DNA from 3 places in the Streptomyces sp. NPDC107528 genome. Region 1 is predicted to be linked to each of the others. Evidence: riboswitches for the same ligand, from Rfam matches in the RefSeq annotation. Region 1 holds a riboswitch; each other region holds the start of a gene.
What was found. Region 1 has a riboswitch for cyclic di-AMP ahead of ACZ7L5_RS37565 (LysM peptidoglycan-binding domain-containing protein). Riboswitches for the same ligand answer to the same signal wherever they lie in the genome.
Positions count from the first base shown of each region.

Region 2: linked by a shared signal. The riboswitch ahead of ACZ7L5_RS16885 (M23 family metallopeptidase) and the one ahead of ACZ7L5_RS37565 (LysM peptidoglycan-binding domain-containing protein) in region 1 are both predicted to bind cyclic di-AMP.
Region 3: linked by a shared signal. The riboswitch ahead of ACZ7L5_RS34055 (C40 family peptidase) and the one ahead of ACZ7L5_RS37565 (LysM peptidoglycan-binding domain-containing protein) in region 1 are both predicted to bind cyclic di-AMP.

Region 1 covers NZ_JBVKAV010000014.1:105,467-110,235, reverse strand. Annotated here, with positions in the region: gene fahA (fumarylacetoacetase) at 1-1,099, opposite strand, end outside; gene ACZ7L5_RS37570 (HAD family hydrolase) at 1,424-2,254, shown strand; gene ACZ7L5_RS37565 (LysM peptidoglycan-binding domain-containing protein) at 2,289-3,053, opposite strand; cyclic di-AMP (ydaO/yuaA leader) riboswitch at 3,059-3,233, opposite strand; gene ACZ7L5_RS37560 (CocE/NonD family hydrolase) at 3,514-4,769, opposite strand, start outside.
Region 2 covers NZ_JBVKAV010000004.1:682,888-687,656, forward strand. Annotated here, with positions in the region: gene ACZ7L5_RS16870 (dihydrofolate reductase family protein) at 1-713, shown strand, start outside; tRNA gene ACZ7L5_RS16875 (tRNA-Met) at 812-885, shown strand; gene ACZ7L5_RS16880 (PP2C family protein-serine/threonine phosphatase) at 989-2,092, shown strand; cyclic di-AMP (ydaO/yuaA leader) riboswitch at 2,322-2,479, shown strand; gene ACZ7L5_RS16885 (M23 family metallopeptidase) at 2,491-3,516, shown strand; gene ACZ7L5_RS16890 (aldo/keto reductase) at 3,713-4,657, shown strand; gene ACZ7L5_RS16895 (PrsW family intramembrane metalloprotease) at 4,677-4,769, opposite strand, start outside.
Region 3 covers NZ_JBVKAV010000012.1:144,478-149,246, reverse strand. Annotated here, with positions in the region: gene ACZ7L5_RS34065 (ATP-dependent Clp protease proteolytic subunit) at 32-667, shown strand; gene ACZ7L5_RS34060 (hypothetical protein) at 675-983, shown strand; cyclic di-AMP (ydaO/yuaA leader) riboswitch at 1,342-1,536, shown strand; gene ACZ7L5_RS34055 (C40 family peptidase) at 1,540-2,013, shown strand; gene ACZ7L5_RS34050 (LysE family translocator) at 2,079-2,693, opposite strand; gene ACZ7L5_RS34045 (LysR family transcriptional regulator) at 2,828-3,715, shown strand; gene ACZ7L5_RS34040 (ATP-binding protein) at 3,731-4,189, opposite strand; gene ACZ7L5_RS34035 (helix-turn-helix domain-containing protein) at 4,403-4,769, shown strand, end outside.

The sequences.
Region 1 (4,769 bases):
GGAGTTCGAGAGGGTCACGGCCGTTCCAGGTCAGCTCCAGGAGTGAGCCGCGCTCCCCTTCGGTCGGGCCGCTGACCGTGCCCGAGCCGTACAGGTCACCGGTGCGCAGGGAGGCGCCGTTCACGGTCATGTGGGCGAGCTGCTGGGCGGCCGTCCAGTACATGGTGGAGAAGGGCGGCTCGGAGACGACGTGGCCGTTGATGGCCACGGAGATACGCAGGTCGTAGCCGCCGGGCTCGGCTTCGGGGCCGGAGTCGTCCAGGTACGGCAGCAGGGGGTGCGTCCGCTCCGGCGGCGCCACCCGCGCCTCCTCCAGCGCGTCCAGCGGGGTGATCCACGCCGACACCGACGTGGCGAAGGACTTGCCGAGGAACGGGCCGAGGGGGACGTACTCCCAGGCCTGGACGTCGCGTGCCGACCAGTCGTTGAGCAGGCACAGGCCGAAGACGTGCTCACGGAAGTCGCCCAGCGCCACCGGCTTGCCCATCTCCGAGGGCGTGCCGATCACGAAGCCGACCTCTGCCTCGATGTCGAGGCGGACCGACGGGCCGAAGACCGGCGCCGGATCAGTGGGGGCCTTGCGCTGGCCGGACGGACGTACGACGTCCGTGCCGGAGACCACGACCGTGCCGGCGCGCCCGTGGTAACCGATCGGCAGGTGTTTCCAGTTGGGGGTGAGCGAATCCTCGGCGTCGGGGCGGAAGATCTGGCCGACGTTCCGGGCGTGGTTCTCGGAGGCGTAGAAATCGACGTAGTCCGCGACCTCGAAGGGGAGGTGCAGGGTGACTGAGGACAGAGGGTGGAGAAGGTCCGCGATGGCCTCCTGGTGCGCCGGCACCGTCACCCAGGCCGTCAGTGCGCGCCGTACGTCCGACCACGTGGTGTGGCCGGCGGCGAGCAGCGGGTTCAGGGAGTCCTGGGCGAGCAGCGGGGCGTACGGCGAGCCGAGCGCGTAGGCCGCCCTGCCCGCGTCGAGGACGTGGTCGCCGAGCCGGACGCCGACCCGTCGCGCGGAGTCCGAGCCGGGAAGGGAGAAGACGCCGTACGGAAGGTTGTGCGTGCCGAAGGGGTCGCCCTCGGGGAGATCGAAGGGGGGCATGGGGTGCTGCCTCACTCTCATACGCTCCGTGCCATGTGGTCTGGCCACACGTTACGGGTGAGACGAGGGTCTTGGGCAGTGCGGAACTCGCGTCGTCGGGGCGGGCGAATCAGCAGGTCGCCGCACTCGGCCGCGTCGACGAGACCTGAGTCGGTGCCGCCCAGGAGCTCGCCGGCACCACGTGGGAGTGAAATCGCCACAAGCAAAAGGAAGTTGCCCGGGTGGAATCAGAACTGGAACCGGAACAGGTGTCAACACATGTGAACACAGCAGCCGTCCGGTTCGAGTCGAGTCGATGGGGCCTCCTGTCCGTATTCTCTGATCATGGCCCGACCCATCGCATATTCACTCATCGCCACTGACCTGGACGGGACGCTGCTCCGAGGCGACGACACGCTCTCCGACCGTTCCCTCGACGCGCTCGCGCAGGCGGCGGCGGCCGGTGCGCAGCACCTCGTCGTGACGGGCCGGCCGGCGCCCAGAGTGCGCCCGCTCCTCGACGTCCTGGGCAGCCGGGGGCTCGCGGTGTGCGGACAGGGCGCGCAGTTGTACGACGCCGGAGCGGACTGTCTGCTGTGGTCCATCACCCTGGACCGGGAGTTGGCGGAGACCGCGCTCGGCAAGATCGAGGCCGAGGTGGGGCAGGTGTACGCGGCCGTCGACCAGGACGGCGTGGACGGCCTCACGCTCATCGAGCCCGGGTACCTGATGCCGCACCCCACCCTGCCCGCCGTACGCGTCCGGCACCGCGACGACCTGTGGTGCGAGCCGATCAGCAAGGTGCTGCTGCGCCATCCCACCCTGTCCGACGACGAGTTGGCGGCGACGGCGCGGTCGGTGGTCGGGTCGCTCGCGACGGTCACCATGTCGGGGCCCGGGACCGTCGAACTCCAGCCATGCGGCGTCACGAAGGCGACCGGTCTCGCCCTCGCCGCCGAGCATCTCGGTCTGGGCGCGCACGAGACGATCGCCTTCGGGGACATGCCCAACGACATCCCCATGTTCGACTGGGCCGCCCGCGGGGTGGCGATGGCCAACGCGCATCCCGAACTCAAGGCGGTCGCCGACGAGATCACCCTCTCGAACGAGGACGACGGCATCGCCGTCGTCCTCGAGAGGCTGTTCGCGGGGCGCCTGGCCGACTTCGCCCAGTAGGGCACGTCGTCGGACCAGGCCCCCGCGCCAGGGCCTAGTAGGGGCCGTTCACGTTGTCGATCGAGCCGTAACGCGCGGCCGCGTAGTTGCACGCGGCCGTGATGTTCGCGACCGGGTCGAAGGGGTCGTACACCGTCCCCGGCACGTGGTACGACGCGAAGGTCGGGTCGATGACCTGGAGGAGGCCCTTGGACGGGGTGCCCGCGACGGCGTTGGAGTCCCAGTTGTTGATGGCCTGGGGGTTGCCGGACGACTCGCGCATGATGTTGCGCTGAATGCCCTCGTACGAACCCGGAATTCCGTTTTGCGCCATGATGTCCAGCGCGTTGCGGATCCAGCCGTCGAGGTTGTTCGGGTACGTCTTCACGGAGGACTGGGTGGCCTTGGCGACGTTGGACTTCTTGGCGGGCGCGGACGCCTTGTCGGCCGACTTGTCCGGCGAACTCGCCTTCTTCGTCGCCCGGACCTCCAGGTCGAGGCCGGGGTGGATCAGACGGGGGTCGTCGCCGATCGCCTTGCGGTTGTCCTTGTAGAGCTGCTTCCAGCCGCCCTGCGCGTCGTACCGGTCGGCGACGCCGTAGAGCGTGTCGCCCTTCTTCGTCGTGTACGTGACCGTCTTGGCCTTCACGGCGGCCTGGGGAGCGGCCTGCGCGACGGTGGGGGACTGGGCGGGCTGTGCGGCGCTCGCGGTGGTCGCGCTCAGGAGCGGGATGGCGAGGGCGGCGGTGCCGGTGCCGGCTGCGATGACGTGCCGGGTGAGCGGGTTGGTGCGGGGGCGGCGGTGTTTGCCTCGGGGCATGGCGCTGTTCCTCTCCGGCGCCTGCGAGGTGAGCTGTCGGGTTCGGGCGGGAGATGCCCGGCCGCGCCGCCGTGTGGCGGTGCGACTTCACCCCGAGCCGGTTCGGTGCGCCATCAAGGCGTCCGGTCCGGCGACTTACCTGGGTCCCCCGCTCCTGCCGTGCGTGAGTGAGTTGCGTGGGTGGGTGACTCGGGCGGCGGCAGGATTAGGCGTCCGCCCGACTGAGCGGGAACGTATGCGAGAGCACATGCCCGGAACAAGTGCCGTGGTCACCTGTCGGCCGGTTGACCATGGTCTGGTGTGAATGGGGCGCTTGATCCTTTGCGGTTGCCAAGCCTCAACTTGCTTTTGAGGCAAGGGGAGACGCGGGTGCCCCGAGGTGGTGCGTGACCGGGTGCGAGTGACCCAACTCACTGGCATCCACAAGAGCGGCAAATCGGGCAATGATTCCAACTCGCCTTTAACCGGCTGTCCGTGGAGTCCGTTTCTCCCATGTCCGGTGGAAAAGTACCTCTTCGCCCTCCCGGCAGATCACCTCGTTGGAGGCGATGAAGTCATGCCGGTCGCAGCTGATCTCCGAGCGCGTCCGCACCGTCGCGTCCCACCCCAGCTCCGGCCGGTGCAGGCGGATCGACCACTCCGAACGGGTACGGGCCGACAAGGGGTCCCACTCGTTGATCGTGTACGTCTCCAGCGCGTCCTCGGTGAACTCCAGGCCGTCGGGGTACACGCGCGTGCCGCCGTACCGGGGGTCGACGTCCAGGCGCCACTCGCCCTTGGCCACGTCCCGCACGACGAGCCGCTCGGGGCGCGGCTCGTCCAGCGTGATGGGGGAGTTCACGCCGAGCGGTTCCGCCTGCTCCGGTTCCTCGAAGGTGATCGCTGTGTCGTCTGCTGACTCGTCCAACGCACGCGCGCGTACCGGAAGTTCCAGCGAGCTTCCCGACGGTTCCAGGCCGAAGCCCGCCGCCGAGTCCGGCTGGGGCCAGATCCACGGCCAGTACGCGGAGGAGACGGCGAGGCGGATGCGGTGCCCGGGCGGGAAGGCGTGGCCGATGCCGTTCAGCTCGAAGGTCACGTCCTCGGTGGCGCCCGGCTCCCACGGCACCGCGCGGTCCCGGCCGTGGCGCGCCGACAGGTTCAGCACGCCCCGCGTGACCAGGGTCGAGGAGCCGTCCGGTGCCACGTCGCAGAGCCGGGCGACGACCTGCCCGCGCGGCACCTCCGACGTCAGCCGCAGCCGCACCTTCGGCCGCCCCGACACCCAGGTCTCCTCGCCCACCTCGAACTCGAAGCACGCCGACCGCGCGTCCTCCTCCCGCTGGTCCGGCGGCAGGTCGGCATCGTTGCCGAAGGGGAAGAAGCGGCCGGCGTCGATCCCGGTGTGCATGGGGGAGCGGACGAGGACGGGGGCGCCCTGGAAGGCGTACGTCACCGCGCGCACGTGCGGAGAGGGCCAGGCCGGCTCGCCGACCCAGCGGCCGGGCAGCGTGGGGTACACCGTGGCCGGGCGGTGCGAGTCGCTGACGTACGAGCGCAGCAGGGGCTCGGCCATGACGCCCGTGTCCTCGTCCTTCAGCCAGTGGTCCCACCAGCGCAGCGTCTCCTGGAGGAAGCCGATCGCCGGGCCCGGCGGCAGGCCGCGGTCGGGGTACTGGTGCGACCAGGGGCCGATCAGGCCGCGCACGCGGTCCGCCGGCAGGTGCTCGACGAGAC
Region 2 (4,769 bases), on a different contig from region 1:
GGCACCTGCGCGAGGTGCGCGGCGTCGAGCGGCTGATGGTCGAGGGGGGCGGCACCATTCACACGCAGCTCCTTCAGCAGGGGCTGGCGGACGAGGTGCAGCTGGTGCTGGCGCCCCTGTTCGTGGGCGACCCGGACGCGCCCCGGCTGTTCGGGCCCGGCGGCTACCAGGGCGGTCGGCTGCGGCTGGTCGAGACGCGGCAGATCGAGGACGTCGTGCTGATGCGCTACGAGCCGACGGCGCCCGGCGCGGGTGTCCTGCCGTCCGCCGCGGACCGGAGCTGGCTGGCGGTGGCCTGCGATCTGGCCGCGCAGTGCCCGCCGTCGGAGACGGCCTTCAGCGTCGGGGCGGTCGTGGTGGCGGCCGACGGCACGGAGCTGGCGCGGGGGCACTCGCGGGAGGGCGGCGATCCCGTGGTGCATGCGGAGGAGGCTGCGCTGGCGAAGATCGCGGCGGGGGACCCTCGGGTGACTTACGCCACGGTCTACACGAGCCTGGAGCCCTGCACACATCGGGCGTCCCGGCCGGTTCCCTGTGCGCGGTTGATCCTCGATGCGGGGGTGCGGCGGGTGGTGACGGCCTGGCGGGAGCCGGACACCTTCGTGGCGGGGGCCGACGGGAGCGGGCTGCTGGCGGGGGAGGGAGCGGATGTCGTGGTCCTGCCGGAATACGAGGGGCGGGCCAAGGCTCCGAATGGGCATCTGCTGCCCTGACCGCCCCGCCCGACGGGTGCGGAAAACACCGTTCAGGGCGGGGCCGGGGAAACGCGTGTGCATCTTGTCCTGCGGATGGCGTACTATTGAGTCATCGCCGCGGGGTGGAGCAGCTCGGTAGCTCGCTGGGCTCATAACCCAGAGGTCGCAGGTTCAAATCCTGTCCCCGCTACTGATGACTCAGGGTCGGAACTGATCAGTTCCGGCCCTGAGTGTTTTCCCCCCGACCGCGCCGCTCGTCCGGTCGGCCCTCACCACTCGCCCCGCGCTCCCGCATCGGCAACCCTGGTGAGGTGGAGCAACGGCGGATCTCGTACGCACGCCGGTTCGTCCGGCTGCTCCCCGCCCTGCTGATCGCGGCCGGATGCGTGTACGACTCCGTCACGCCCACGGACTTCACCGGCGCCCCCTTCTTCACCGCCGCACCCCTGGTCGCCGCCCCGCTCTACTCACAGCGCGGCACCGTACTCACGGGCATCGTGGCCGTCACCGCCCTGCTCGTGCTGCGCATCGTGCGCGGCGGCCTGCCCCGGGCCGGGGCGATCACGGAACTGGTCACCGTGGTCACCGTCTCCGTCCTCGCCGTCCTCATCAACATCCTCGTCCGCCGCAGCGACGAACGCCTCGCCTCCGCCCGCGAGATCGCCGAGGCCGCCCAGCGCGCCGTACTGCCCCAGCCCGCCGAGCGGATCGGCGGCTTCCAGATCGCGGCACGGTACGAGGCGGCGCAGGAGGGCGCGTCCATCGGCGGCGACCTGTACGCCGTGCAGGACAGCCCGCACGGCCTGCGGGTCGTCGTGGGGGACGTACGCGGCAAGGGCATCGGGGCGGTGGGCGCGGTCGCCGTGGTCATCGGGGCCTTCCGGGAGGCCGCCGAGCAGGAGGCCACGCTGGAGGCGGTGGCACTGCGCCTGGAGCGGGCGCTGGCCCGCGAGCGCGACCGGCGCGAGTGGGCCGAGTCCGACGAGGGGTTCACCACCGTCGTGCTCGCCGAGCTGCCGCACGGCAGCGGGATCGTGCGCCTCGTCAACCGCGGGCATCCCTCGCCCCTGTTGCTGCACGCCGACGGCACCGTGCGCGCGCTGCCCGCCGCCGAGCCCGCACTGCCGCTCGGCATGCGGGACCTGGGCGTCTGGCCCGACCGGGCCCAGGAGGCCGACTGCCCGAGCGGGGCCACGCTGCTCCTGTACACCGACGGCCTGAGCGAGGCACGGGACGCCGGCGACCGCTTCTACGACCCCGAGGCGGGACTCGCGGGGCGCGCCAACGCCCGCCGCGAGCCGGCCGCGCTGCTCGGCGTCCTCGCGACGGAGGTGCGGCGGCACTCGGGGGGCGGGATGGCGGACGACATGGCCCTCATCGCCGTACGGCGGCCGTGATGTCACCGGCCGTGACCGGGTGATCCCCCTCCGCATAACAACTGACATACCGTCAATACCCGTGTGACGCCTGAGGTCTGGCCAACTCGCCCGATTTAGGCCGCTCATGACCCGTAAGTCCGGGCGAAAATCGTTAATGATCAAGTGGAACAGCTTGGAATCAGCACCCCGGGTCTATTAACGTTCGATAACGCAGCGCGGTCGTCCCAGCCGTCACAAGAGTCGGCTCCGTGCGCACGCGCCGAATCTCGAAAGGGAACCGGGGAACCACCACCTTGGGGTGAATCGCGCAAATACCACCGTGAACTCACGGGCGGTATACGCGCGTAGGAGACCTTCCTGCTCCGAACCCGTCAGCTAACCCGGTAGGCGAGAAGGAAGGAAAGGAGTACGCCCACGTGGCGTCCAACCGGCCTGCCCCGCAAGCCCCGTTCGTGCCGAGTCAGCGCAATACCGACACCTTCGGCTACGACCGCGACCGCACCGACGAGGGCCCCTTCGAGGAGTGGAACCCCACCGCGGAGTCCCTTCGTCCCGTACGCGGCAGGCATCGCGTCTCCAAGCAGCGCGGCGGGGGACTCGCCCGCAGCTCCACGGTCCTCGGCGTCGGTGTCATAGCCGCCGTCGGCGCGGGCGGCATGGCCAGCGCGAACAGCGGCAAGCCGCCGGTCGCCATCACCATGCCGGACCTGCCCCTGATCTCGGACGACTCCTCCGACCCCGCCGAGGACGCGGCCACCGCGCTCAGCACCATGGGCGAGACCTCCGAGGACACCGCGCAGGGCGGTTCCGACGCCGGTGAGGCGCTGCGGAGCCGGATCATCGCGCAGGCCGAGTTCCAGCAGGACCAGATCGACAGCAAGGCCGCCGCAGCCGCGGTCGCCGCCGCCGAGAAGGAGGCCGCCGACGCGGCCGCCAAGGCGGAGAAGGAAGCCAAGGCCAAGGCCGCCGCCGCGAAGGCCGAGGCCGAGGAGGAGGCCCGCAAGAAGGCCGAGGCCGAGCGACTCGCCGAGCTGGCCAAGCAGTACACACTGCCGACCTCCTCGTACACCCTCACCTCGACCTTCGGGCAGGCCGGCGCCTACTGGTCCTCCGGCTACCACACGGGCCTCGACTTCGCCGCGCCCACCGGGACGCTGATCAAGGCCGTGCACAGCGGCACGATCACGTTCGCCGGCTGGGACGGCTCGTACGGCTACAAGACCGAGCTCACCCTCGACGACGGCACCGAGGTCTGGTTCGCGCACCAGTCCTCGATCAGCGTGAGCGTCGGCCAGAAGGTCAACACCGGTGACGTCATCGGCCGCGTCGGCGCCACGGGCAACGTGACCGGCGCCCACCTGCACCTCGAGGTGCACCCCGGCGGCAGCTCCAGCGGCATCGACCCGCTGGCGTGGCTGCGCGGCAAGGGGCTCACGCCCTGAAGTCCTGACGGCCCGTGCGCCTGTTGAGGCTCGGCCACTTCTGAACCCCGGCTTCCTGCTCCGATCCTCGGCAGTCCTGACGGCGTCCCCCCGACGTCAGGCCTGCCGGTATCCGCAGCGCCGGGGTTCGCCTGTTTACGGGAACTTTGCGGCCCTTCCGGAAGATCGGCCTCCATCACGGACGTTGATGTCGAGCATGACTTCTCTACGCAAGCTCGGCTCCTCCGACCTCGAGGTCTTCCCGCTCTGCCTCGGTGGCAACGTCTTCGGCTGGACCGCCGACGAGCCCCAGTCCTTCGCCGTCCTCGACGCGTACACCGAGGCGGGCGGCAACTTCATCGACACGGCCGACTCGTACTCGGCGTGGGTCGAGGGCAACGTGGGCGGCGAGTCCGAGACCGTCATCGGCAACTGGCTGAAGGCGCGCGGCAACCGGGCGGACATCGTGATCGCCACGAAGGTCAGCCAGCATCCCGACTTCCAGGGCCTCACCGCCGCCAACATCAAGGCGGCCGCAAACGCCTCCCTGCGTCGCCTCGGCACCGACCACATCGACCTCTACTACACCCACTTCGACAAGCCGGAAGTGCCGGTCGAGGAGATCGTCGGCGCGCTGGACGAGCTGGTGAAGGCGGGCAAGGTGCGCGACATCGCCGCCTCCAACATCTCGGCGACGCGGCTGGAGGCGTCCCTCGCCTTCTCCGACCGCGAAGGCCTGGCTCGCTATGTCGCCCTCCAGCCCCACTACAACCTGGTCTCCCGCGACACCTACGAGGGCGAACTCCAGAACCTCGCCGAACGGCAGGGCCTGGCGGCGGTCCCGTACTTCGCCCTGGCGGCCGGGTTCCTCACGGGCAAGTACCGCGCCGGTACGGCCGTGGACAGTCCCCGTGCCCAGGGCGCCGGCAAGCACGCGGAGACGGAGCGGGGCCGCAGGGTGCTGGCGGTGCTGGACGAGATCGCGTCCGCCCACGAGGTACCCGTGGCCGCGGTGGCCTTGTCCTGGCTCGCGGCCCAGCCGACGGTCACGGCCCCGATCGCCTCGGCACGGACGCCGGAGCAGCTGCCGGCGCTGCTGGGGGTGGCGGAGCTGACGTTGACGGAGGGGGAACTGGGGAGGCTCACGGCGGCGTCGGCATGATCCTCCCGCCGCCCCACGGTCACGTCCGATAGGGGTTGTACGCGGGGTAGGGCGCCGCCGCCCCGTATCCCGCGTACCCGCTCCCGTACGGCTGCCAGTGACCGGGCGGCGC
Region 3 (4,769 bases), on a different contig from region 1:
TTTACAGGCACCCGACGAGGGAGCGTGAGCCATGACCCGACCGTCAGCCCGCTATGTACTGCCCGAGTTCACCGAGCGCACGAGTTCAGGCACCAGGACGCAGGATCCGTACTCGAAGCTGCTGGAGGAGCGGATCGTCTTTCTCGGCACGCAGATCGACGACATCTCGGCGAACGACGTGATGGCCCAGTTCATGTATCTGGAGCACAAGGACCCCGACCAGGACATCTCGCTGTACATCAATTCACCCGGCGGCTCGTTCAGCTCGATGTCGGCGATCTACGACACGATGCAGTACGTCACCTGCGACGTGGAGACGATCTGCCTGGGCCAGGCCGGCGCGTCCGGCGCGGTGCTGCTCGCCGCGGGCACGCCGGGGAAGCGGTTCGCCCTGCCCGGGGCCCGGGTGGTGATCCATCAGCCGGGGCTGCCCGAGCCGGTCGAGGGCCAGGCCAGCGATCTGGCCATCCAGGCCGACGAACTGACGAGGATTCGGGCCCGCCTGGAGGAGATGCTCGCCCGGCACACCGGGCGCAGCCGCGAGCAGGTGTCCAAGGACATCGAGCGGGACAAGATCCTGAACGCCCAGGAGGCGCTGGAGTACGGACTGGTGGACCGGATCATCCCCAGCCGCAAGGCGACCCTCGCGCCACCCACGGGGCGGTGATCGGCCGGTGCTGCCACCCGAGTTGCCGCCGCTGCCCGCGCTGACCCGTGCGGAGGGCGAGTTGATCGACCGTTATCTCGATGTGGTGGACCTGCTCGGCCGGATCAACCCGGCGCAGGACGGCGACACCTACCGCGGACTGCGTGCCGCCCAGGCGCTCGTCCGCAGAGCGGCCGAGCTGCGGGACGCGCTGGCGCTGATGCACCAGCGGGGCGAGACGGAGCTGCACGCTCCCACGCTCGCGCGTGCGCTGCGCGTGCTGGACGGGGAGCGCCGCACGGCTCGCGTCACGCTGCCGCCGCGCTCCGACAGTTGACGACGTGTACAGGACGGTCCCGGACGTCTCGATCCCACTGACGAGGCGTCCGGACCAAGGCTGAAACGGACCAAACGGCGTACCCCCTTTCGGCGTATCCGTGGCTCCTTTTGCGGGCCCGTCAGGGTTGCGCATCGGGCATGAGTCCAAGGCGGAACAAGGCGCTCCATCGCTGGTCCGGGACGCCTTCACCCTCTGGACACCCTCTCGAACACACGGGTACCCACCCGAACGGGTGAGTGGTGACTAACACCACAAATCACCGGTTCCGCTGGGTATTTCGCTCATCCGTGCACCAAGATCCCTGTCTGACGACAAGCCCCCGCCGCAGCGGCGGGGCGGTCCGGGCGGACGCCGAGTCCTGCCGCCGCCTGGATGACCGGTCGACAGGAGTGGATCGGCAGGAGTGGAGGACCCGAGCAAGACGGGTCGCCGGAGCGGACGTTCGTTCGATCCGAGCAGCCCTTGGGGTGAAGCCGCAGCAATGCGGCCGGGCAACTTCGCCAGCCCGAATCCGACAGGTCATCCTTCACAGGCGGCTGACGAAGGGTTGCGCATGACTGCGCTCAATCGTGTCCCGTCGCTCATGGCCCGGGCCGGTACGGCCTCGGCTCTCACCATCGCCGCGGTGGGCGGCTCGATAATGGCGCCCGGCTTCACGTCCGAAGCGGAGGCAGCCACACCGGCGACGAAGGCACTTCAGATCGCGGCCTCCAAGAAGGGCTCCCCGTACAGGTGGGGCGCCACGGGGCCGAACCGGTTCGACTGCTCCGGGCTGACGCTCTACTCGTTCAAGAAGGCGGGCAAGAAGCTGCCCCGTACGGCGGCCCAGCAGTACAACAAGACCCGCCACATCTCCGCCAAGAGCCGCAAGGCCGGAGACCTGGTGTTCTTCCACTCGGGGTCGTACGTCTACCACGTCGGCATCTACGCCGGGAAGGGAAAGATCTGGCACTCCCCCAAGAGCGGGGACGTGGTAAGGCTGCAGAAGATCTGGACCAGGAGCGTCTGGTACGGCCGGGTCAAGTGACCCACCCGGGGGTGATGGCGGCGGCCTGACACGCCGTCATCGCCCTCGGGGCACGAGAAGGGCCGTCAGACGGCCATCAGCGGCCCGGCGAGGAGCCCGACGCCGAAGGCCGTCAGCGCGACGCCGGTGACGGTCGTGACCGCCCGGGCGGCGCGCGGCCGGCGCAGCCACCGCCCGAGCCGGTCCACCAGCAGGGCGACCACCTGGAACCACACCAGTGCGATCGCGAGCACGATCAGTGCGAGCAGCAGCGTCCGGGGCAGCGCGGGAGCGCCCGCGGGCACGAACTGGGGCAGCACGCTGAGGAAGGTCAGGGACGCCTTCGGGTTGAGGGCGTTGGTGACGAAGCCCTGCCGCAGCGGTCGCCCGGTGGAGTCCTCGCCCGTGTCCGCCACTTCACTGCGCCGCTGCCGCAGGGTCTGGACGCCCAGATACAACACATAGACCCCGCCGACCACTTGGAGCGCGCGGAACAGCGCCGGTACGGCGGCCAGGACCGCGGCGACCCCCAGCACGGCCAGCGTCACATGCACCAGCAGCCCGGCCCCGATCCCGAGCGCGCACGCGATACCGGCCCGGCGGGAGACGAGGGCGTTGCGCACGACGACCGTGAAGTCGGCGCCGGGCATGGCGACGAGGCCGGCGGAAACCCCGGCGAAGGCGATGAGCTGAGCGTCCATGGCACCCAGCGTGCCGCGGGGAAGCCTTCAGCAGGTATGTCGAATATCCTGGGTCTGCCTAAAGCATTGCTTTAGGCAGACAGGCTTGGACGGACGAGGAGCCCGGCATGTAAGACCCGACCAGGCTCGCCGCCCTGGTGGCGGTCGCCGAGGCGGGCTCGATCACCCGGGCGGCGGAGCGGCTCGGCTACACCACACCTGCGCTCTCCCAGCAGCTGGCCAAGCTGGAGCGCGAGGCGGGCACCGCCCTTCTGGTACGGCATCACCGCGGGGCGCGGCTGACGGGTGCGGGCGAGCTGCTGGTGGCGCGGGCGCGGCGAGTACTCGACGAGCTGGAGCGGGCCCGGCACGAGCTGGCCCGGCTGACCGGCCTGTCGGGCGGCACGCTCCGGCTCGGCACCTTCCAGACCGCGGGCATCCATCTGCTGCCGCCGGCCCTCAGCGCCTTCCGGCGGGCCCATCCGGACGTGGAGCTGACGGTCGCCGACTACGAACCGTCGGCGGGTGTCGCCGCCGTGGCGGCCGGGGAGGTGGATCTGGCGCTGACGCACGCGTATGAGCCGGGCGACCCGATTCCGCTCGCGTCCTCGGTCCGCGTCGAGCCGATCCTCGTCGAGGAACTGGTCCTGGTGTCCGCTCCGGGCCACGCCCTCACCACCGGGACCGCACGGCTGCCGCTGGCCGAGCTCGCCGGGCAGCCGCTGATCAGCATGGCGCCGGACGCTCCGGCCCGGCGAGGGGTGGAGGCGGTGCTGGCCCGGGCGGGGGCCTGGCCCTCGGTGCTGGTGCCGACGCCGGGCTATCTCCTGGTGTGCGCGCTGGCCAGTGCGGGGCTCGGGGTCGCGGTCGTACCGGAGATGGTGGCGCGTACGTCGGTCACGCCGGTCGGGGTGCGCGCGCTGGAGGGCGCTGAGCTGCGCCGTACGATCTCGGTCGCCTTCCGGAGCGAGGAGGCGGCCCCGGCCGCGGATGCCTTCCGGGCTCTGCTGCGCGGCTCGTTCGGCCGGTCACGGCAGACCTGAGGGGCGGGCCTGCGGCTACGGTTCCTGGGGCCCTGCAGTCGGCACGGGTTCCGCGGGCACCGTCCACGGCAGTTCGATGGAGATGGTCTTGCCGCCCTCGCGGGTCGGGCGCACTCTCAGCTTGCCGCCGCATTCCGCGGTCAGCCAGCGGATGATGACCAGGCCACGGCCGTTGTCCTGCTGGACGGCTGCGGGCAGCCGCTTGGGGAAGCGCGGGTGGCTGTCGGTGACCCCGATGCGCAGGTGTTCGTCACGGTCGAGCACGAGGTCCACCGTGAAGGTGGGTGACTGGCCGAGGGTGTGCTGTACGGCGTTGGTGGTGAGTTCGGAGACGATCAGGCGGATGGTGTCGGCCACTTCCGTGTCCGGTGGCAGTCCCCACTCCGCAAGGGTGGTGACCACATAGGTCCGGGCCGCGGAGACCGAGGCGGGATCGCTCGGCAGAGTGACGGATGCTTCCAAATGGTCTGCCATGGCGATGTCGTCCCTTTCCCAACGGGACCGCAGTCCGACACAGAGCGGAGGGTTCGAGTACGGTCCCGGACTGGTGCTTCGTCGCCAGACTGCCATTACCAGGGCCGTCACGGTGCCGATCCCCCGAGATATGCATATATCTGTCGCTCGAAGCGGTGAACTCTGCGACGGCAGACCGTATTTGGACGGCTCGGTTGGAGTAAGGAGTTACGCATGCAGCACGGTCCCGCGGTGCGCCGCCGGAAACTGGGCGCGGAACTGCGTGCGTTGCGCACCGGGGCCGGGCTCACCAGTGGTGAGGCGGCCCGGCTGGTGGGCTGGCACCAGTCCAAGGTGAGCCGGATCGAGACGGGCGCCAGCGGGGTGAAACCGGCCGATGTGCGGTTACTGCTCGACGTCTACGGCGTACAGGATGCCCAACTACGCCAGTTGATGCTGGCGTTGGCGGGCTCCGACGAGGGTGACGGCCGGGATCACTGGTGGCACGCGTACCGCGGAGTGCTGCCGACGACGTACCGCGACTTCATCAGCCTGGAGTCCCAGGCGAGCGCGATGCGCACGCTGGAGACCTCCGTGGTGC